4 regions of the Streptomyces sp. Pv4-95 genome follow, and region 2 is predicted to be linked to each of the others. Evidence: riboswitches for the same ligand, from Rfam matches in the RefSeq annotation. Region 2 holds a riboswitch; each other region holds the start of a gene.
The links. Region 2 has a riboswitch for cyclic di-AMP ahead of QOM21_RS21860 (transglycosylase family protein). Riboswitches for the same ligand answer to the same signal wherever they lie in the genome.
Positions count from the first base shown of each region.

Region 1 (5,555 bases), 1.6 Mb from region 2:
AAGCCGACGACGGTGACCGTCCAGCAGATCCCGGCGGGCGCGGGCGGGCACTCCACGGCGGTGTGGAAGCAGCAGGTGCCGGTCACCTTCGCGTGGTTGGGCCGCCAGATCACGGCGTCGAACGGCACCCTCAGCCCTTGACCCCAACATGCGGGTCAGGCAGGGCGGGAGGCCCCCGCGAACGGCATCTGGTCGATCGGTGCGATGCGCACCGGCGCACCCGGATGCGGGGCGTGGATCATCTTCCCGTCGCCGATGTAGAGGCCGACGTGGCTGATCCCGGCGTAGAAGAACACCAGGTCGCCAGGGGCGAGTTGGGATCTGTCGATGCGGGATCCCGCGTTGATCTGGGTGTAGGTCGTACGGGGCAGGGAGATCCCGCCGGCCTGCCAAGCGGCCTGTGTCAGGCCCGAGCAGTCGTACGCGGAGGGGCCGGTCGCGCCCCAGACGTAAGGCTTGCCCAGCGCGGCGTAGGCATACGAAACAGCTTGCGCCGCACGGGGGTTGGGCGCCTGGGCCGCCTCCTCCCCACCTGAGGCGGCGTCGCTCCCGCCGGCGGCGTCCTCGTTCCCCATACCCTGCCGCTGCTCGTCGGTCAGCCGGTCGAGCAGCCGCTCCGCGGAGTCCAGCTTCCGCACCACCGTCACCCGGTGCTTCTTCAGCGCGGCCTCGGTGTCCGCCAGCCGTTCCGCGGTCTCCTCCGCCCGCTCTCGGACCTGCCGGATACTGCCGAGCCGGCGCGCGTAACCGGCCACCGCGTTCGCCTGGTGGCTGCCCGCGCGCTCCAGGACGGTGGCGCCGTCGAGGTAGCGCTGGGGGTCCGCGGACAGCAGCAGGCGGACGGTGGGGTCGACCCCGCCGGAGCGGTACTGGCCGGCGGCCATGGATCCCAGGCCGGCCTTCGCGGAGTTCAGCTTCAACGTCCTGCGCGCGGCCTCGTCCTGGAGTCGGCTCAGTTCCTCGCGCGCGGTGTCGGCCTGCTCCTTGGCGCCGTTGTACTTCTGCGTCGCCACCTCTGCCTCCTGGTACAGCGTGTCGACCCGGTCCTGCACCTGGGCGGGGGTGAGTTCGGGTGCGGCCTGGACGGTGCCGTCGAAGGCGGTGGCGGTGGCGGCTCCCGCGAGGGCCAGAACGGCGGCCGTACGGGCGGTGCGCGCACCGCGCGCCGTGCCGCCGGTGAGGGCGAGCGGGTGGTGCCTGGTCCTGCGGTGCGACGCCACTGTGGCCGTCACTTCCTTCCCTTCGGGCCGTGCGTGGCCCGGGTGGTCCGGGCGGGGTCCGGTGGGTCCGGCGGCGGCCCGTGAAGAGGGGGAGCGGGCCGCCGCCATTCCTTCCGGCGGGGCGGTCGACGCGTCGCCGGGGCGGAGACCGGCGACAGCGGGGAGTCGACCGCCTGGAGGAGGACGCTAAACCTGCGTCTCCCCGGGGCGAGCCCGCTTGCCCGGCATTGCTCACTTTCGACCGCCGATTGTCCGTAGCTGACCGCGCGGTCGCCGGGGCCGCGGTCGGCTCCCTGCCTGCCCTGACCGATGCGGCGATCGGGGGTGCCCTGCCCGAAGGCCCGTGCTATGCGGCGGATACGATCCAGCACTATGGACGTAGTAATCAATATCTTCGTCGGCCTGCACATCATCGGCATCGCCTCCCTGCTGGGCGGCTTCCTGACCCAGATGAAGGCGATGAGCGCAGGCGGGGCCCGGTTCGTGCCGGCCATGCTGCACGGCGCGCTGACGATGCTGGTGACCGGCATCGTGCTGGTCGGCCTGAACCAGGCGCAGGACCAGGAACTCAACAACATCAAGATCGGCATCAAGATGGCCGTCCTGGTGGTGATCCTGGCGCTGGTCTACGTCAAGCGGGACGAGGAGACGGTCGCCAAGCCGCTGTTCGGCGCGGTCGGCCTGCTCACGGTCGCCAACATCTTCATCGCGGTGCTCTGGACCTGATCCGGCCCGGTACACCGCTCGCGCGCTCACGGCGTCGTCCGGACGAGGCCCTGCGGACGGCCTTGCGGAAGGCCCTGCAGACGGCTCACCGCGCGGTCCCCACCTCCGGAGTCCGGTTCGGACTTCCGGGGCGGTGACCGCGCGGTGGCATGTGGGGGGTGGCCGTGGGGGGTGGCCTTGGCGGAGCGGCGCCGGCGCTATGCCGGGCGGACGCTCCCGTAGATGGGCATGTAGTAGATCGACTCCTCGCGGACGTTGGCGCCCGGCTTCGGTGCGTGGATCATCTTGCCGCCGCCTATGTACATCCCGACGTGGCTGATGTCGTCGTAGAAGAACACCAGGTCACCGGGCTGAAGGTCCTTGGTGGCCACCCGCTCGCCCACCTTCACCTGGTCCCAGGTCGTGCGCGGCAGGTCGACCCCGGCCGCCTTCCATGCCGCCTGGGTCAGCCCCGAGCAGTCGTAGGACGTGGGGCCGGTCGCGCCCCAGACGTACGGCTTGCCCATCTGCGCGCGGGCGAAGGCGAGCGCCTTGTCGGCCTTGGTCGAGTACGAACCGCCGGTGTCGCTGCCGCCGCCGGTCGAGCCGTCCGAGGCGCCGTCGCCGGGCTGCTTCTGCTCCTCGCGCTGCCGGCGCTCCTCTTCCGCCTGCTTGCGCGCCAGCTCCTCGGCCTTGCGCTGGGCCGCGGCCTCCCGCTTGCGCTCCAGCTCGGCCAGCCGCGCCTTCTCCTGGGCGGTCAGCCGGGACAGCAGCTGCCGGGCCTCGGCCAGCTTGCCCTGGACCGACTGCTTGGACTCCTTCAGTGACGTCTGGGACTCCTGCAGCCGCTCCAGACTGCGGGTCGCCTCCGCGCGCTGCCGGGTGGCCTCGGCCTGCTGCTCCTGGTAGTCGGTGACCGCCTGCTTCTGCCGGCCGGTCAGCCGCTCCATGAGGTGGCTGCGGTCGACGAACTGCTGCGGGTCCTTCGCGAGCATCAGCTGCGCGGTCGGGTTCATGCCGCCGGTGCGGTACTGGGCCGACGCGAACGTGCCCAGCGTGCGCCGGGACTCGTTCATCCGCTCCGCGCGCTTGGCGGCGGCGTCCAGGAGCTTGTCGACGGTTTCGCGCTGCCCCTCCGCCTTCTCCTTGGCGGCGTTGTACTTCTGGGTGGCGACCTCGGCCTGGCGGTAGAGGCCGTCGACCTTCTGCTTGACCTCTTCGATGGTGGGCTTGGGCGCCCGGGGCGCCGCGTCGGCGGACTGCGAGAGCAGCGTGACCGAGGCGAGGGCGGCGGTGGTGAGCCCGGCCGCCGTGCGGCGGCTTCCGGGCGAACTGAGCACGCGGGTGCGCGGCTTGCGATGCGACGCCAAGGCCGGCGACTCCTTCCGTGGACCGCCTACCGGGTTAGCTGTCGGGTTCGGGCGGGTGTCGCTGACGGAAGGCTTGCCCTACGGTCGTCGCGTCCGCCTCCGGCGGCCGCGCCGATCGATTCACCCCGGTGGTGCTGGTGGGTCCCCGGCTCCGGGTGCCTTCGTGGCAGGGCCGGACTCGGCGGAGGCGGCCCGTGCTGACGCTGTCGTCTGCGGGGATGCGGGCTGCCCGAGCGAGCACGGTAGCCAACTCGTGTGGCTCCTGTGAAGGCTGATGTTCGATTTGCCCGAAACCTTTTCGTGACCTGAATGTGTGCCAGGCGTACTTGCGGCAGATGTCGGGTTCGTGGTGGTGGCGGGGGCCCGCGCCACGGCTCCGGGGTGTGACGATCCGGTGCACGACGGTGACGAAGTGGGCCGAGGCGCCCCGCGTCGACGACCGGCGTCGCCCTCGTCGCCCGCCGGCTCCCGATTTCGACTCCCCGCGGCCCCGCCGGCCCCCTGCACGACACCCTGGACGGCTCCCGTTCAGCCGCTCCCCGGTCTCCTCCGGCGCCACTCCGGCCGATTCGGACCCACTATCCGATACTCCGGGGCGGGCTGTCAGTGGGGCCGCCTAGACTCGGTGGGCGATGAGCAGCCTCTTTGACGACAGCTTCCTGGCGGACCTCGGCCCGAAGGGCGAGGAGCCCCCGCCGCCTCCCGAGGACGAGGACGGTCCCGCACAGGAGGAGATCCCCGCCGACCTGTTCGGTGGCCGCTTCGACGTGCCCGGCGGGATCCCGCACGCCATCGGCCCGGGGCGCGACCGCTACTACCGCGACGGCGCCGCCCGCCCCGCGGTCGATCCGGACGCCCTCCTGGAGGGGCTCAACGAACAGCAGAAGGCCGCCGTGGCGCACACCGGCGGGCCGCTGCTGATCGTCGCGGGCGCGGGTTCCGGCAAGACCCGCGTCCTGACGCACCGCATCGCGCATCTGCTCGGCGCCCGCGGTGTGCACCCTGGTCAGATCCTCGCCATCACCTTCACCAACAAGGCCGCGGGCGAGATGAAGGAGCGCGTCGAGGAACTGGTCGGCCCGCGCGCCCACGCGATGTGGGTCTCCACCTTCCACAGCGCCTGCGTCCGCATCCTGCGCCGGGAGAGCAAGAAGCTGGGCTTCACGTCCTCCTTCTCGATCTACGACGCGGCCGACTCCAAGCGGCTGATGGCGCTGGTGTGCCGGGACCTCGATCTCGACCCCAAGCGCTTCCCGCCCAAGTCCTTCAGCGCCAAGGTCTCCAACCTCAAGAACGAGCTCGTCGACGAGGAGACCTTCGCCCAGCAGGCCGCCGACGGTTTCGAGAAGTCCGTCGCCGAGGCGTACTCGATGTACCAAGCACGCCTGCGCGAGGCCAACGCCCTCGACTTCGACGACATCATCATGACGACGGTCAATCTCCTCCAGGCCTTCCCGGATGTCGCCGACCACTACCGCCGCCGCTTCCGGCACGTGCTCGTCGACGAGTACCAGGACACCAACCACGCCCAGTACACCCTCGTACGCGAACTGGTCGGCCCCGCGGAGGAAGCCGGCGAGCTGTGCGTCGTCGGCGACGCCGACCAGTCCATCTACGCCTTCCGCGGCGCCACGATCCGCAACATCCTCCAGTTCGAGGAGGACTACCCGGACGCCACGACGATCCTGCTGGAGCAGAACTACCGCTCCAGCCAGACGATCCTCAGCGCCGCCAACGCCGTCATCGAGCGCAACGAGAACCGCCGTCCCAAGAACCTCTGGACGGACGCCGGAGCCGGCCCCAAGATCACCGGCTATGTCGCCGACACCGAGCACGACGAGGCCCAGTTCGTCGCCGACGAGATCGACCGGCTCACCGACGCGGGCGACGCCAAGGCCGGCGACGTCGCGGTCTTCTACCGCACCAACGCCCAGTCCCGTGTCTTCGAAGAGATCTTCATCCGGGTGGGGCTGCCCTACAAGGTCGTCGGCGGCGTGCGCTTCTACGAGCGCAAGGAGGTCCGCGACGTCCTCGCGTATCTGCGGGTGCTCGCCAACCCCGAGGACACCGTCCCGCTGCGCCGCATTCTGAACGTCCCCAAGCGCGGCATCGGCGACCGCGCCGAGGCGATGATCGACGCCCTGTCCCTGCGCGAGAAGATCACCTTCCCGCAGGCGCTGCGCCGGGTCGACGAGGCGTACGGCATGGCCGCCCGCTCCGCCAACGCCGTCCGGCGGTTCAACGTCCTCATGGAGGAGCT
Region 1 is NZ_CP127172.1:3,363,505-3,369,059, reverse strand. It holds gene QOM21_RS14745 (alpha/beta hydrolase) at 1-141, shown strand, start outside; gene QOM21_RS14740 (NlpC/P60 family protein) at 156-1,232, opposite strand; gene QOM21_RS14735 (hypothetical protein) at 1,593-1,946, shown strand; gene QOM21_RS14730 (NlpC/P60 family protein) at 2,144-3,295, opposite strand; cyclic di-AMP (ydaO/yuaA leader) riboswitch at 3,303-3,489, opposite strand; gene pcrA (DNA helicase PcrA) at 3,928-5,555, shown strand, end outside.
Region 1: another riboswitch for cyclic di-AMP. It lies ahead of QOM21_RS14730 (NlpC/P60 family protein); the one in region 2 lies ahead of QOM21_RS21860 (transglycosylase family protein).

Region 2 (5,555 bases):
CGCACACGCCGCCGACACCGCGACGTGGGACCGCGTCGCGCAGTGCGAGAGCGGCGGGATGTGGAGCGCGGCCTCGGGCAACGGCTTCTACGGCGGCCTGCAGCTGACCCAGGACATGTGGGACGAGTACGGCGGCGCGGACTACGCCTCCCGCCCCGACCTCGCCAGCCGCTCCCAGCAGATATCCGTGGCCGAGGCGATCCTGGACGACCGCGGGCCCGACGCCTGGCCCAGCTGTGCGGTGAACGCCGGGCTGACCGCGGACGGCTCCTCGCCCGAGGTCGACCCGGGCGGCGTGAGCCTCCTCGACCCGGACCTCCTGGACCCCTCCGACGGCTCCGGCCCGTCCGACTCCTCGGACCCGTCGGACCCGTCGGACTCCTCGGACTCCTCGGACTCCTCGGACTCCTCGGGCTCCTCCGACTCCTCCGGCCCGTCGGAAGGCGACGAGCCGTCCGACGCGACGCCCTCCCCTGACGCGTCGGATCCCGCCGAGCAGTCCGGGCCCGCGGATTCCGATCCGTCCGACTCCGGCTCCCCGACGGCGGACGACCGGCGCGACGACTCCTCCCGTGGCGATGACCCCTCCCGTGCCGACGGCCGGGACGAGGGCGGCAGCCGCACCGACGGGACGGGCGCGCCGGATGACGCGTCCGCGGGCGGCGACTCCACGGCGGATGGGACGCCCGGCACGGGCAGGCACCGCGGCGGCGCCGAGGAGAGCGGTGAGGGCGCGGACGAGGCGGACGACAGCGGCCGCTCGTCGGGCCGGCACGCCTCCCGTGACGGTGACGCGCATCAGACCGGTCCGGCCGGCGGCGACTACACCGTGCGCGCCGGTGACAGCCTGTCAGCCATCGCGGAGGCCCGTGAGGTGCCCGGTGGGTGGCCCGCCCTCTACGACCGCAACGAGGGCGTCGTCGGCGCCGACGCCGACCTGATCAAGCCGGGGCAGATCCTCGATCTCGGGCACATCGAAGGGTAGTTCGCTCACCTTCGCCCCCTTTTGGGAAAGTGAGACAAGGCTCTCGTTCCGGGGTGCGGCGTCCAGCTCCCGCGCCGTTCCCAAACCTGGGTCCACCTGCAGAAATGGGTGCACCCTATGATCAAAAACGGTCAACTTGGTTCAGATGGTGGGGTTTGAACACCAAGGGGGTTACTGCTTACGGTCAGGACCGCTCGCCAAAGCGGGCCCTTCGATCACACGCCGAATCCTGCCGGTGGTCGAAGGCGGTCGACGCGCAAGCGCCGAAGGCAGGAGCGGGGGACCCAAGGTAAGCGCCGGCCCCACCCGTGAAAGCGGGTCAACCGGCTTGGGGTGAAGTCGCATGTCATGTACACGCGGCCGGGCAACTCACATGGCCCGAACCCGACAGCTCACCTCGCAGGCGTCGGTGAGGAAACGAACGAACCATGCTGAACAACAAGGGCAAGCACCGTCGTCCCTCCAAGGCCGTCCGCGTCGCCACCCTCGCCGGTGTCGCCGGTGCTGCCGTGGCCGTCCCGCTCATGGGCGCCTCCTCCGCCTCCGCCGCGTCCGTCGAGACCTGGGACGCCGTCGCCCAGTGCGAGTCCGGTGGCAACTGGTCGATCAACACCGGCAACGGCTACTACGGCGGCCTGCAGTTCTCCAACTCCAGCTGGGCCGCCGCCGGTGGCACCCAGTACGCCGCGCGCGCCGACCTGGCCACCAAGAGCCAGCAGATAGCCGCCGCCGAGAAGCTGCTCGCCATCCAGGGCCCGGGTGCCTGGTCCTGCGCCGGCGCCGGCAACCTGACCGCCGGTGGCCCCTCCCCCGACCTCGACACCTCCGGCGACGCCCCGCAGGGCAACACCGGCGAGAAGGCCGAGAAGCCTGCGCCGGCCCCCGCGCCCGAGAAGTCGAAGCCGGCCCCGAAGTCCAACGCCTCCGGCAACTACACCGTCAAGGCGGGCGACACCCTCGCCAAGATCGCCAAGGCGCACGGCACCACCTGGAAGGCGCTCTACTCGGACAACAAGTCCGTCATCGGCGGCAACCCGAACCTGATCATCCCCGGCCAGAAGCTCGACGTCTGAGCCGACCCCTGCACAGGGGCGCCGAGGACCTCACCGTCTCCGGCCGGCCGGGTGGTCCGTGCGTACGGCGGTACGCACGATCCGCCCGCCCCGGCTGAGGGGTCCGGGGCCGGGCAGCCGGTGTGAACGAACCGGGGACGGACCGCTCTCCCCACGCCGTCCCCCGTGACCATCGCGTCCATCGCGTCTGCCCTCCGCTCCACCCGCTCGTGCAGGAGACCGCCCCGCGGCGGCGCGCCATCCCCCATCGCGCCGCGGCGGGGCTTCTCCATGTCGGCGGCCCGGATTTCGCGTCGCGGAAGAGGGTGCGCACCCGTCCCCGGCAGGCGGTCTTGACCAGCATCGTCAGGCAACTTTTCCCGCTCGGCGAACAATGTGGCGAAACCTCCCATGAGCTGGGCTTTTGGGCCTCTTTTCGTCCCACTGAGCGGGCCGAGGGCGAACGGATGCGCCCAAGGCCGTTAGGCTCGTGCTGCAGAACTCCAGACACCCATGAAGGAGACAACGTGCCGTCCATCGACGTCGTCGTAGCCCGCGAAATTCTCGACTCGCGAGGTAATCCCACGGTCGAGGTCGAGGTCGGCCTCGACGACGGCAGCACGGGCCGTGCCGCCGTTCCGTCCGGCGCCTCGACCGGTGCCTTCGAGGCCATCGAGCTCCGTGACGGCGACCCGAGCCGCTACATGGGCAAGGGCGTGGAGAAGGCCGTCCTGGCCGTCATCGAGCAGATCGGCCCGGAGCTCGTCGGCTACGACGCGACCGAGCAGCGGCTGATCGACCAGGCGATGTTCGACCTGGACGCCACGGACAACAAGGGCTCCCTCGGCGCCAACGCCATCCTCGGCGTCTCCCTCGCCGTCGCGCACGCCGCCTCCGAGGCCAGCGACCTCCCGCTGTTCCGCTACCTCGGTGGCCCGAACGCGCACGTCCTGCCCGTCCCGATGATGAACATCCTCAACGGTGGGTCGCACGCCGACTCCAACGTGGACATCCAGGAGTTCATGATCGCCCCGATCGGCGCGGAGTCCTTCTCCGAGGCGCTGCGCTGGGGCGCCGAGGTCTACCACACCCTCAAGAAGGTCCTGAAGACCAAGGGTCTGGCCACCGGTCTCGGCGACGAGGGCGGCTTCGCCCCGAACCTCGGCTCCAACCGCGAGGCCCTCGACCTCATCCTGGAAGCCATCAAGGAAGCCGGTTACGCCCCCGGCCAGGACATCGCCCTGGCGCTCGACGTCGCCGCCTCCGAGTTCTACAAGGACGGCGTCTACCAGTTCGAGGGCAAGGAGCGCTCGGCCGCCGAGATGACGGAGTACTACGAGGGGCTCGTGGCGGACTACCCGCTCGTCTCCATCGAGGACCCGCTGTTCGAGGACGACTGGGCCGGCTGGAACGTCATCACCGAGAAGCTCGGCTCCAAGGTGCAGCTCGTCGGCGACGACCTGTTCGTCACCAACCCCGAGCGCCTGGCCCGCGGCATCGAGGAGAACTCCGCCAACGCGCTGCTGGTGAAGGTCAACCAGATCGGCTCGCTGACCGAGACCCTGGACGCCGTCGAGCTGGCCCAGCGCAACGGCTTCAAGTGCATGATGTCGCACCGCTCCGGCGAGACCGAGGACGTCACCATCGCCGACCTGGCCGTCGCCACCAACTGCGGCCAGATCAAGACCGGTGCCCCGGCCCGCTCCGAGCGCGTCGCCAAGTACAACCAGCTGCTGCGCATCGAGGAGATCCTCGACGACGCCGCCGTCTACGCCGGCCGCTCCGCCTTCCCGCGGTTCCGCACCGCCAACTGACGCGAGCGCAGCGCACCACTTCGAAGCGTCCCCGGCAACGGTCCCGTACCGTTGCCGGGGACGGCTTTGCTTGCGACGCCCGCAGGGCGGCGGAGCCGGCGCGTAGTGTGCACCGTCCGGTGATCAAGGGGAGGCGATGTGTCCGCGGACCGGTTCTCGACCGCGACCCGACTCAAGGCGCTCGGCGAGCAGGCCGCCGCCCGGGTCTACCGCGCCCGGCCGCCCCGCCGCAACCGCCTCACCGGCCGCGCCGCCCTGCTCGCCCTGGTGATGTGCTCGTTGGTCGTCGCCCTCGCCTACCCCATAAGGCAGTACGTCTCCCAGCGTTCGGACATCGCCGACCAGCGCCGCAAGGCGCAGGAGGCCGGCCGGGAGCTGAACCGGCTGCGCGACGAGAAGGCCCGCTGGCAGGACCCGGAGTACGTCCGGCAGCAGGCCCGCCGGCATCTGCACTACATCGCGCCGGGTGAGACCGGATATATCGTCCAGGACGGCCCCCGCACCGGTGCGGTGCGCAAGGCGCCGGCAGCCGCACAGCGCCCCTGGTACGAGAATCTGTGGGACGGCGTCGACTCCGCCGACCGGCGGTAGCGCCGCCGCACCGCCCCAGTCCGCCTCGTTCCGTCCGGCCCGTCACGTCCCCCGCACCACCGACCTCACCGAAAGCGCACATGGACACCGCCCCGCCCCAGACCGAGCCCACCGAGCCCACCGCCGAGGACATCGCCGCCTTCAAGGAGCAGTTGGGCCGCCCGCCGCGCGGGCTGCGCGCCATCGCGCACCGCTGCCCCTGCGGCCAGCCGGATGTCGTCGAGACGGCGCCGCGCCTGGAGGACGGCACCCCCTTCCCCACGCTGTACTACCTCACCTGCCCGCGTGCGGCCTCCGCGATCGGCACGCTGGAGGCCAACGGCGTGATGAAGGAGATGACCGAACGGCTGGCGAGCGACCCGGAGCTGGCCGCCGCCTACCGGGCGGCACACGAGGACTACATCCGGCGCCGGGACGCCATCGAGGTGCTCCAGGGCTTCCCGAGCGCGGGCGGTATGCCCGACCGGGTCAAGTGCCTGCACGTCCTGGTCGGCCACTCGCTCGCGGCCGGGCCGGGCGTCAACCCGCTCGGTGACGAGGCCATCGCGATGCTGCCGGAGTGGTGGGCGAAGGGGCCGTGCGTGTCGCCGTGCCAGGACACCCCCGAAGGAGATGCCGAATGAAGCGGGTCGCCGCCATCGACTGCGGTACGAACTCCATCCGGCTGCTGGTCGCGGACGTCGATCCGGCGACGGGCGAGCTGAAGGACCTGGACCGCCGGATGCAGATCGTCCGGCTGGGCCAGGGCGTGGACCGCACCGGGCGGCTCGCGCCCGAGGCGCTGGAGCGCACCTTCGCGGCGTGCCGCGAGTACGCCGCGGTGATCAAGGGCCTGGGGGCCGAGCAGCTCCGGTTCGTGGCGACCTCCGCCTCGCGGGACGCCGAGAACCGTGCGGACTTCGTCCGCGGCGTGGTCGACATCCTGGGCGTGGAGCCCGAGGTGATCACCGGCGACCAGGAGGCGGAGTTCTCCTTCAACGGCGCCACCAAGGAGCTCGCGGGCCGTGCCGACGTCGAACCGCCCTATCTGGTGGTGGACATCGGCGGCGGCTCGACCGAGTTCGTGCTCGGCTCCGATTCGGTGCGTGCCGCGCGGTCGGTGGACGTCGGCTG
Region 2 is NZ_CP127172.1:4,976,268-4,981,822, forward strand. It holds gene QOM21_RS21855 (transglycosylase family protein) at 1-985, shown strand, start outside; cyclic di-AMP (ydaO/yuaA leader) riboswitch at 1,196-1,406, shown strand; gene QOM21_RS21860 (transglycosylase family protein) at 1,414-2,058, shown strand; gene eno (phosphopyruvate hydratase) at 2,565-3,851, shown strand; gene QOM21_RS21870 (septum formation initiator family protein) at 3,990-4,442, shown strand; gene QOM21_RS21875 (DUF501 domain-containing protein) at 4,523-5,065, shown strand; gene QOM21_RS21880 (exopolyphosphatase) at 5,062-5,555, shown strand, end outside.

Region 3 (5,555 bases), 2.7 Mb from region 2:
GGCGTCGTAGGCCAGCAGGGCCAGCGACTCGGAATTGCCGAGGATGGCGATGCGCGGGCCGGCCGGCAGCGGCTGGGACGCCAGCAGCAGTCCGGCGTCGATCAGCTCGGTGACCGTGTCGACGCGGATCACGCCGGCCTGGCGCATCAGGGCGGCGACGGTGCTGTCGGGGATGCGGACGGTGGGTACGGCGTGCCCCTGGGGCGCGACACCGGTGTGCCGGGCGCCCTTGGCGACCACGACCGGTTTGACGAGCGCGGTACGCCGGGCGAGCCGGGTGAACTTGCGCGGATTGCCGATGGACTCCAGATAGAGGATGACGACGTCGGTGTGCGGGTCGTCGTGCCAGTACTGGAGGAGGTCGTTGCCGGAGACGTCGGCGCGGTTGCCGGCCGAGAGGAAGGTGGAGATCCCGGCGATGCCGCCGTCGCCCGGGCCGCGGGCGTGCAGCCCGCTGAGCAGGGCGATGCCGATCGCGCCGGACTGGGTGAACAGGCCGATGTTGCCGGCGCCGGGCATCCGGGGTGCCAGGGAGGCGTTCAGCCGGGCGTCGGGGGCGGTGTTGATCAGGCCGAAGGCGTTGGGGCCGATCAGCCGCATGCCGTAGGAGCGGGCCTGCTGGAGCACCGCCCGCTGCCGCTCGCGGCCTTCGGGCCCGGCCTCCGCATAGCCGGAGGAGAGGATCAGGACGCCCTGCACGCCGTGCTCACCGCAGTCGCGGACCACGTCGGGGACGCGGGCGGCGGGGACGGCGATGACCGCGAGGTCGACCGGGTCGGGGATCTCGCTCAGGGAACGGACGGCCGGCACGCCCTCCGGCTCCAGCCGGTCCATGCCGTCGGCGAAGGCGTGGTTGACGGCGTGCAGACGGCCGGTGAAGCCGGCGTCGAGGACATTGCGCAGGGCCGTGCGGCCGATGCCTCCGGGGGTGCGGCCGGTCCCGATGACGGCGACCGAGCCAGGGGCCAGCAGCCGCTGGGCGGAGCGGGCCTCGGCGCGCTGCTCCCGGCCGCGCATCACGGCCATGGACTGCTCGGTCGGTTCGAGGTCGAATTCGAGGCGGACCACGCCGTCCTCGAAAGTGCGCTTCTGGGTGTAGCCGGCATCCGTGAACACCTTGATCATCTTGGTGTTCGCGGGGAGCACCTCTGCGGCGAAGCGGCGGATACCGCGCTCGCGGGCGACGGCGGCGATGTGTTCCAGGAGGGCGGAGGCGACGCCGCGGCCCTGGTGGGCGTCCTGGACCAGGAAGGCCACCTCGGCCTGGTCGTCCTCGGGATCCTTGGCGGGCAGCCCCTGGTCGTTGATCCGGTCGTAGCGGACGGTGGCGATGAACTCGCCGCCGACGGTCGCGGCCAGGCCGACCCGGTCGACGTAGTCGTGGTGGGTGAAGCGGTGCACATCGCGGTCGGACAGACGCGGGTAGGGCGCGAAGAAGCGGTAGTACTTCGACTCGTCCGAGACCTGCTCGTAGAAGGAGGTCAGCCGCTCGGCGTCATCGGCGGCGATGGGGCGGATGCGCGCCGTGCCGCCGTCGCGCAGCACCACATCGGCTTCCCAGTGGGTCGGGTAGGCGAGGTCCGGCGGCGTCTGCATGCGGCCAGGGTACGGCCGGGCACCGACAACCGGCTCGGCATGCGTACCCTCTGGAAACGGAACGGGCACGGCCACCGTGCCCGGCGCGGGCCCCGGCCCGTGCGCCCGGCGCCTCCCCCGAGGAGGGGCCGCACGCAGGAGGGCCAGGCCGACGGGCCGCCGGGACGTCCCGGCACCATGAGAGACTGGTCTAGACAACAGTCACGACTTGAAGGGCAACACCATGGCTGAGCGCCGCGTCAATGTCGGATGGGCCGAGGGCCTGCACGCCCGCCCCGCGTCGATCTTCGTCCGTGCCGCCACCGCGGCCGGCGTCCCGGTGACGATCGCCAAGGCCGAGGGCAACCCGGTCAACGCCGCCTCCATGCTCGCGGTCCTGGGCCTCGGCGCCGAGGGTGGCGAGGAGATCGTGCTGGCCTCCGACGCCGAAGGCGCCGACGCCGCGCTCGACCGCCTGGCCAAGCTCGTCGCGGACGGTCTCGAGGAGCTCCCCGAGACCGTCTGAGTCCTCGGGACCCCAGTGTCCGCGGCCCCGCCGTGACGACCGGCCGACGGTCGCCACGGCGGGGCCGTTTTCGTTGCCGGGGCGCTCCGTCTCCGGGGCCGTCCGCTGCCGGGGCCGGTTTCGCTGCCGGGGCACGCCGGGCCGGCGGAAGCCACGGAGCCTCCGACGGAAGCCCAGGTCTCCAGGCACAGCGGGACGTTTCGCAAAATCCTGGGTTGCTGCTCCGGCAGACCCGGCAGAAAAATGGCGCGGGATAATCAGCGCCGCGCACTGCTCCGAGCCATTGCCCCAAGAAATCAGCACCACTCCGCGGGCATGCCGAATATCCGGTTCACCGAATTCCGGGCCCGGCCAGGAGAAAGCGTGCCGAATTAGCGGCCACCGCCCTCCCCGCGTGCAATGTATTGCACGCCTTCTTTGTATACGGGGCCTTTGTTAATGGCGGGCGCGCGCCGTGTTGACGGGCTGTTTCGGCTTCCTCACCTCGGCCGCGCCGGCCCTCCGCAGCCGGTGCACCGGCAGGGACCGCTCGATATGAGCGGCCATCAGGGCGCGGGCGCGCTCGGCGTCGCCCCGGGCGACGGCGTCCAGCACCGCGCCGTGTTCGTCCCACGACTCGGCGACCCGGGCGGGCAGTTCGACGACGTACATCCACTCGATCTTCCGCCGCAGCTGGGTGAGCAGCGCCGTCAGACTGGGGCTACCGGCCGCCTGGGCCAGGGTTTCGTGGAACCAGCCGTCCAGTTGGCGCAGGTCCGCGGGGTGGCCGTGGCGTGCGCGCTCCCGGCCCAGCCGCACGAGGCCACGCAGCACCTTGAGATGGGCGGGGCTGCGGCGGGTGGCCGCGCGGGCGGCGCCCATGGGCTCCAACAGGGCGCGGATGTCCAGCAGATCGGCGGCTTCCTGCTCGGTCGGCTCGGCGACACAGGCGCCCGCATGATGGCGGGTGGTGACGAACCCCTCGGACTGCAAGGTCCGCAGCGCCTCCCGGACGGGGACCCTGGACACGCCGTAACGGGCCGCCAGGATGTCCTCGATCAGCCTGCTCCCCGGCGCGAGCACGCCGGAGACGATGTCGTCGCGAATCGCCGTGCATACCGCCTGCGCGGAAATATGGCCTCGCATCGTCCCGTGCCTCCGCCGCAATCCCCAGGAAACGCCGCCGATCGGCGACATTTCCGTGACTCTATTCGACCGGGACGGATTTTCCGACGGGCTTCGGGTATTCATGGATATTTTTTGGCCATCGGCATATCCGGTGGCCAAGGTGTCCCGATAACGCCGAAGCCCCGGCCGGGGCCGGGGCTTCGGAGAGGCTGCGGTGCCGTACGCGTCAGACGTTGACGCCGTGGCCGCGGAGGTAGGCGATCGGGTCGATGTCCGAGCCGTAGTCCGGGCCGGTGCGGGCCTCGAAGTGCAGGTGCGGCCCGGTGACGTTGCCGGTGGCGCCGGAGAGGCCGATCTGCTGGCCGGGGGTGACGGTCTGGCCGACCGAGACGCCCAGCGACGACAGGTGGCCGTACTGGGTGTACGTACCGTCGTTCATCTTGATCACGATGTTGTTGCCGTACGCGCCGCCCCAGCCGGCCTCGACGACGGTGCCCCGGCCCACGGCGTGCACGGAGCTGCCTGAGGCGGCGTGGAAGTCGATGCCGGAGTGGCTGCCGGAGGACCACAGGCCACTGGTGGCCTTGTACGGGGTGGAGACGTAGGAGCCCTCGACGGGCGCGACAAAGGCGTTGAGGCGCTTACGCTCCGCCTCGCGCGCGGCGCGCTCCTTGGCCTCGCGCTCCGCCTTGGCCTTCGCCTCGGCCTTCTTCTTGGCTTCCTCGGCGCGCTGCTTGGCCTCCTTGGCCACCTTCGCGGCGAGGGCCTCGGCCTTGGCCTTGGCTGCGGCGGCCTCGGCGGCCGCCTGCTGGGCGTCCGCCTGGGCGGCGATGCGGCCGGCGAGTTCGTCGCCGGCGACGACGGCCTGCCGCAGACCGGTGTCCTGGGTGGCGGCCGCGTCCGTGGCGGCCAGCGCGGGCGAGGCCACGGAGGCGACGACGCCGGTGGCGGTGAGGGTGGCTATGCCGGCGATTTTGCGGGTCGTGCGAGCAGCGCGGCTCGCACCACGATGCTTCCCGGTGGCACGGGTGAACGCCATGTGCTGGCTTGTCCTTTCCTTCCTTCTCGCCTACCGGGTTAGCTGACGGGTTCGGAGCAGGAAGGTCTCCTACGGCCCCCTCCGAGGAGGGATCCGATTCACCCCAGGGGACATGTGGGTCCCCGGCTCCCCTGGCTCGCGCCGTACGGGGACTCGGCGATGACTGTCCGGTGCCACGGTTGCGGCGTACTTCTGACGAACAGCCGGACTGACGCTAAACGGGACATCTTTCAATCGGCAAACAGAACCGGCACTTTGTGCGGCACGCCACAGGGGCACCACGCAACCAGCCACAATAATCCGGACATAAAGGAGATCCCGTGACGGGCGAGCGTCACGGGATCCCTTTTCCTGCGATTTGAGCGACGGTCACCGGCCCCCGCCGGACCGCCGCGGTGTCACCAACGGCAGGTCAGCCGCCGACGACCTTCACCTCGCCGATGCCCAGCGCCTTGACGGGCTCGGCGATCTGCGCCGCGTCGCCCACCAGGATCGTCACCAGCCGGTCCCCGGGGAAGGCGTTCACCACCGCGGCGGTCGCCTCGACCGTGCCGGTCTCGGCAAGCCGCGCGTACAGCTGCGCCTGGAAGTCGTCCGGGAGGTGCTGCTCGACCTGGTCGGCGAGGGTGCCCGCCACGGCGGCGGCCGTCTCGTACTTCAGCGGCGCGACCCCGACGAGGTTCTGCACGGCGACGTCACGCTCGGCGTCCGTGAGTCCCTCCGCCGCCACGGTGCGGAGCACCTTCCACAGGTCCTCGAGCGCCGGGCCGGTGGAGGCGGTGTCGACCGAGCCGCTGATGGCGAGCATCGCGGCGCCGCTGCCGTCCGCGGTGGAGCGCAGCACCTGGCCGAACGCGCGCACCCCGTAGGTGTAGCCCTTCTCCTCGCGCAGGACGCGGTCCAGGCGGGAGGTGAGGGTGCCGCCCAGGCAGTACGTGCCGAGGACCTGCGCGGGCCAGACCCGGTCGTGCCGGTCGGCACCGATGCGGCCGATGAGCAGCTGCGTCTGGACGGCGCCGGGGCGGTCCACGATCACCACTCGGCCGGTGTCGTCCGCGGTGATCGGCGAGGCCTTCACCGGCTCGGCGGTCGAGCCGGTCCAGGCGCCGAGGGTGCCGGCGAGCGACGCGTCCAGGTCGATGCCGGTGAAGTCACCGACGATGACGGCGGTGGCCGTCGCGGGCCGTACATGCGCCGCGTAGAAGGCGCGAACGGCCGCGGCGTCGATCCGCTCGACGGTCTCCTCGGTGCCCTGCCGGGGCCGCGACATCCGGGAGGCCGACGGGAACAGTTCCTTGGACAGGGCCA
Region 3 is NZ_CP127172.1:2,237,478-2,243,032, forward strand. It holds gene QOM21_RS09945 (GNAT family N-acetyltransferase) at 1-1,596, opposite strand, end outside; gene QOM21_RS09950 (HPr family phosphocarrier protein) at 1,820-2,101, shown strand; gene QOM21_RS09955 (GntR family transcriptional regulator) at 2,537-3,226, opposite strand; gene QOM21_RS09960 (M23 family metallopeptidase) at 3,435-4,247, opposite strand; cyclic di-AMP (ydaO/yuaA leader) riboswitch at 4,260-4,416, opposite strand; gene QOM21_RS09965 (M16 family metallopeptidase) at 4,660-5,555, opposite strand, start outside.
Region 3: another riboswitch for cyclic di-AMP. It lies ahead of QOM21_RS09960 (M23 family metallopeptidase); the one in region 2 lies ahead of QOM21_RS21860 (transglycosylase family protein).

Region 4 (5,555 bases), 570 kb from region 2:
AAAGGTCCGGGGAGACCGTTCGCCCCTCCCAACGACTTCGGTGCTGACGTACCCGATCCACATCTATTTGATGGTCCTTGACCCGCTGCAATGCGCGGATGAACTTCTGCGTCAGCCCGTCGATCACATCGAACCCATCCGTGATGTGACGAGCACCACGATCAAAGAGCGCATGGCAGTTGGGACAGAGACACAGGATGTTCTCCACCTTGTCCGGACCGTTGTGCGGCGCCCCCAACGCCTGGATATGAGCCGCCTCGCTAATGGCATTTCCATCTGGCGAAACCACCAAGCGAAGGCCACACATCTGGCAGGTGTTGTCGTACATTTCTTTGACGGTTTGGACAACCTTGGAATCGCGCAGACGGCGCTCGTACGTGACGGTACGCCGCACCTGCTCCTCTAGGTCGGTGGCTGCATCCTCGTCCGGCGCCACCGGCTGGGGCTTCGCCTTCTCGCCCGGTTCCATCTTAAGGAGACGAAACTGGCAGACGCGGAACCCTTCTTTGCCTATGGTCATCCAGTGTTCCGCCACACGGAACAGACCGCAGTATTGGTAGCCGCCAGTGGGCTGCCGCCGCGCCGAACTGATCTTCAACCCGCGAATGACCCGTACGGGGTTCCCCAGCGCCTGGTTCAACAGAAGGCCGGCGTTTCCTCGCGAGTCCATGGTCTGATCAGCAACCATGCACTTCGTGTTCCGGTCGCGACCACCCTCACCCGTATAGATGATCTCGGTCTCGCCGTACGCATCGTCGAGGTATCCGCCGGAGAGCACAATGGAATCTACGCCCTTTGCTGCGGTCCCCGAGATTCCCATTCCTAATTGACGGTGGACTCCCGCGGCGTGCAACTCCGCGTGCCCCTTGAAGTGTTGCCCTTCGTGTACACCTGGTGGTGTACCGAACGTAACGGGGTTTGCTGCTCTCGCCTTCGCCATGCGCGAATGATGCCAACTCTGCGATCACTGCATGCCTTACGTGACCAGACTGTGGTGTCTCACACAGGCCGCCGAGTCCAGATGATCGGAATACCGCCTCCGTTTCCGCATGGACACGGGCGTAGCCTCCGGGGAGTTGTCTCTCATCTGGAGGTTCATGCGATGTCCCGCGTACCGACAAGTGTGGTGGCTGGAACTGGTCTTGTGGCTGGCTACGCCGTCGCGCGTTGGACCAAGAAGCGGCCGCTTGGTGGGGTGGCGCTGGCTGCGGCCGGCGCCGTGGCGGCGCGGGAGTGGCAGCGGAAGGCCGGTGGGGCGACGGCTGCGGCGTTGAGTGGGGCTTATGTGGCCGCGTTTGCCGGGTCGCATCCGTTGGCGAAGAAGATCGGGGCGTGGCCCTCTGTGTTCACAGTGGCCGGTGGGGTCGCGCTCGCCTCGTGGGTGACGGTCGATCGACGGAAGTAGCGGAAGTAGAAGTAGACGAACCAGCGGACGCCCCGGCGTAGGAGCAGGGCCTCCCCCACGGTCTGGGCACGGGCTGCACGCATTGAGGGCGGCCGCGCACCCACGCGCTGCCGCCCTCAGTGATGGTGCCGGAAGGGATGGCCCTCAGGCCGATGCCTCTGTGAGGAGGGTCAGGTCTTCGTCGGTCAGGGTGAGTTCGCCGACCGCGAGGAGTGCCGGGAGCTGGGCCACCGTGCGGGCGCTGGCGATCGGGGCCGCGATGGTGGGGCGGGTGGCGAGCCAGGCGAGGGCGACGGTGGCGATCTCGGCCTCGTGGGCGACCGCGACGGTGTCGAGGGCCTGGAGGACACGGCGGCCCCGGTCGGTCGTCAGGTGCTTGGCGGCGCCTTCGGCGCGGGCACTGTCGACGCTCGCGCCGGGGCGGTACTTGCCGGTCAGGAAGCCCGAGGCGAGGGCGTAGTACGGGACCGCGGACAGGCCGTTGCGGGCGGCGACGTCGGCGAGTTCGCCCTCGTAGGTCTCGCGGGAGACAAGGTTGTAGTGCGGCTGCAGGGCGACGTAGCGGGCCAGGCCCTCGCTCGTGGAGAAGGCCAGGGACTCCTCCAGGCGCCGCGCGGAGATGTTGGACGCGGCGATCTCGCGGACCTTGCCGGCCCGTACGAGGTCGTCGAGCGCGGTCAGGAACTCCGAGACCTCGACCGACTCATCGTCGTAGTGGGTGTAGTAGAGGTCGATGTAGTCGGTGCGCAGGCGGGTCAGGGACTCGTCGACGGCGCCCTTGATGGTGGCGGCGGACAGGCCCTTGTGGTCGGGGTGGGCGCCGACCTTGGTGGCGATGACGACGTCCTCGCGGTTGCCGCGGGCGGCCAGCCAGTTGCCGATCACGGTCTCGGACTCGCCGCCCTTGTTGCCCGGCACCCAGGCCGAGTAGACGTCTGCGGTGTCGATGAAGTTGCCGCCGCCCGCCACGTACGCGTCGAGCACGGCGAAGGACTCGGCTTCGTCCGCCGTCCAGCCGAAGACATTGCCGCCGAGGGACAGAGGGGAGACGGAGAGCGAGCCGAGGGTCTTGTGTGTCGCGGTCATGCGTGGTTGCAGCGTCGGTTCGGAAGGGAAAATTCCCCCGCCGAGCCCGAACCTCGTCCCCGCCCCTCAGGACGCGGCCTCCAGCACAACGGCTCGCGCGGCTGCCGGGGCGAACCCTCCACCGGATCGCGCCCCCGCTGCCGCCTCACGCGCCTCTCAGACACTCACCCCGTGGTCGCGCAGCCACGTCATCGGGTCGATGGGGTCGCCGGCGTCCGGGCGGACCTCCAGGTGGAGGTGCGGGCCGGTGACGTTGCCGGTGGCGCCGACGCGGCCGATGACGTCACCGGCCTTGACCTCGCCGGAGGTCTTCACCATGGACGACAGGTGGCAGAACCAGAGTTCGGTGCCGTCGTCCATGGTCAGGACGATGCGGTAGCCGTACGAGCCGGCCCAGCCGGCCTGGGTGATGGTGCCGGAGTGCACGGCCTTGACGAGAGTGCCGGTCGGTGCGGCGAAGTCCTGACCGGTGTGGTCGGCGGACCAGCGGTCGCCGGCCTGCCCGAAGCTCGCGGTGAGGGTGTACGAGGAGACGGGGGCGATGAAGCTCCGCGCCAGCTTGGCGAGGCGCTCGGCCTCCGCCTTCTCGCGGGCGGCCTCCGCCGCCTCGCGCTTGGCCTCCAGCTCCGCGGCCTTCTTGGCCTCGGCAGCCTTCTCGGCCACCTTCTGGTGCTCGGCCGCGGCCTCCTCGGCCTTCTCGATGGCCGCGTCTTGGGCGGCATCGCGCGCCTGCTGCTCACCGGCGCCCTGCTGGGCATCGGCCTGCTGCAGGATGCGGTTGCGCAGCGTCTCGCCCGCGTCCTTGCCCTGGGAGGCGAGGGGGGCGCCGGCGACCGCGGAGTCCGCGCCGCCCGCTGCCGATGCGGCGGAATCGGAGCTCTGGTCGGCGTCGGAGTCGGATATGAGGCCGCCGATGCCGGGGAGCGACTTGGCGTCCGGCAGCTTCTCGGCGAGGTCGTCGGCCATGCCGCCGACGTCCGGCATCGAGATCGGGACCGGCGGCCGGCCCTCGGCCGTGGCCATCCCGCCGGCACCGACCGCGGCGATCACGCCGACGCCCAGGACGGTGCTGCTGCGGGCGAGTCCGCCGCCGCGCTGTCTGGCCACCCGGTGCTTGCCGCGGACGGGGCGGATGGACTCCTCGGTGGGATTCCACTCCTCCCACTCCCCGTCGCCGTCACGGTCGGCGGCGGGGAATCCGAATCCGGAGTCCCGCCCGTCGAGGTGACCTCGGTGTTCAGGGAATCTCTGGCCACCGAAGGCCGCTGGGCCGTCAGGGGAACCCGGGTCGTCGAGGGGGCCGGGCCCGTCGAAGACACTCCGGTCGTCGAGGTCGTAGGCGGACGGAACCTCGGGGGCAGGCCTGTTGGACGCCACGGGGGCGCACTCCTTTCCTTCCTTCTCGCCTACCGGGTTAGCTGACGGGTTCGGAGCAGGAAGGTCTCCTACGGGCACCCTCTGACGAGGGCGTCCGATTCACCCCAAGGTGGTGGTTCCCCGGTTCCCTTGGTGCAGTTCGGTGCGGTTCGGTGCGCCTTCGGCAGACTCGGCAGGGCCGGTGCGTTCCGCGGCTCCGGCCGACGGCTTCGGGGCTTCGGCGCGACTCGGGGCTCTTCGGTGCGCCGGAGCAGGCCGTGCGGCCGGCCGGTGCGAGATGCGGTGGCGGCGTGCGCGACGTGCAGAAGGTGCGTGAAGTGCGGGAGTTACGTGAAGTTCGAAGCGAGGGTGGAGATACGGAGGGTGCGGCATTGCCGGGAGTGCTGGAGGTACGGGAGTGCGTGAAGTGCGCTTACGGGATTCGGCGTCGGCGCGCGGTGCCGCCACTTGCGACGGCTGGGACGACCGCGCTGCGTTATCGGACAGTAATAGAGATGGCCACTGAATTCCAAGCGTTCCCGGGAATCCGTATGTGCTCCGTAGGAGCTTTGGCGTGGACTTTTTCACCCACGAGCGCCCCAATCCGGGCGAGTTGACCAACCGGCTCCAAACGATCTCCCGACGATCGTGCGCCAGTCGTTATGCGGAGGGGTGCCCGACCATCACGGAGCGTGAGAGCAGTAACGTCGGATCATGGTCGTCAACGTCGTCAACAGCGCGCAGACAGTGGCCGATCGGTACCGGGAGTTCTCCTGGCAGCAGGCGCGGGGGCAGTCCGACGCCCACGAGGAGCTGACCGCGCGGATCAGTCAGGACGCCGAGTTCTGCGACGTGCTCGCGGGGTCGCTGCCCGCGGGGAACAAGCAGCAGCCCAATCTCCTCCTCGCCGCCGTCCGCTATCTCGACGGTCCGCACGCCGAACAGGGCCCGCACGGTGAGGCCGCGTACGGACGCTGGCGGGAGTGGACGATCCGGCACTGGGACGAGGTCCGCGCCGTGATCATGCAGCGCGCCACCCAGACCAACGAGCCCGCCCGCTGCGCCACCCTGCTCCCGCTGCTCGCCCGGCTGCCGCAGCCGCTGGCACTGCTCGAGGTCGGCACGTCGGCCGGGCTGTGCCTGCACCCCGACCGCTACCGCTACCGCTACGAGGGCGGCGCCGAGGGAGGCGGCCACGGCACCCAGGAAGTGGGCGCCCCGGGCAGCCCGGTGACGTTCACGTGCCGCACGAGCCGGGCGACTCCCCCGCCGGCGGACGCGCCGCCCGCGCCCACCGCGCTGCCGGAGGTCGTCTGGCGCGCGGGCATCGATCTGGACCCGCTTGACCCGGTCACCCGGCCCGACGACCACCGCTGGCTGCAGGCCCTGGTCTGGCCCGGGCAGCGGGCGCGCGCGGACCGGCTCGCGGCCGCCGTCGAAGCGGTACGGGACGCGCCCCGGCCCACGCTCGTCCGCGGGGATCTCGTCGACGAGCTGCCGGCGCTGGCCGCGGCGGCCCCGCGGGAGGCGACGCTGGTCATCTTCCACAGCGTCGCTCTGATGTATCTGCCGCCGGCCCGCCGTGCGGAGTTCGCCCGGCTCGTACGGTCCGTCCTGGCCGAGCGGGGCGGTCCAGGGCACTGGATCTCCAACGAGCACCACACCGAGCTGCCCTGGATCACCGACCCGGCGCACGATGCCCTGCCGC
Region 4 is NZ_CP127172.1:4,409,115-4,414,669, reverse strand. It holds gene QOM21_RS19335 (YDG/SRA domain-containing protein) at 1-940, opposite strand, end outside; gene QOM21_RS19330 (hypothetical protein) at 1,103-1,405, shown strand; gene QOM21_RS19325 (aldo/keto reductase) at 1,550-2,491, opposite strand; gene QOM21_RS19320 (M23 family metallopeptidase) at 2,648-3,868, opposite strand; cyclic di-AMP (ydaO/yuaA leader) riboswitch at 3,880-4,023, opposite strand; gene QOM21_RS19315 (DUF2332 family protein) at 4,562-5,555, shown strand, end outside.
Region 4: another riboswitch for cyclic di-AMP. It lies ahead of QOM21_RS19320 (M23 family metallopeptidase); the one in region 2 lies ahead of QOM21_RS21860 (transglycosylase family protein).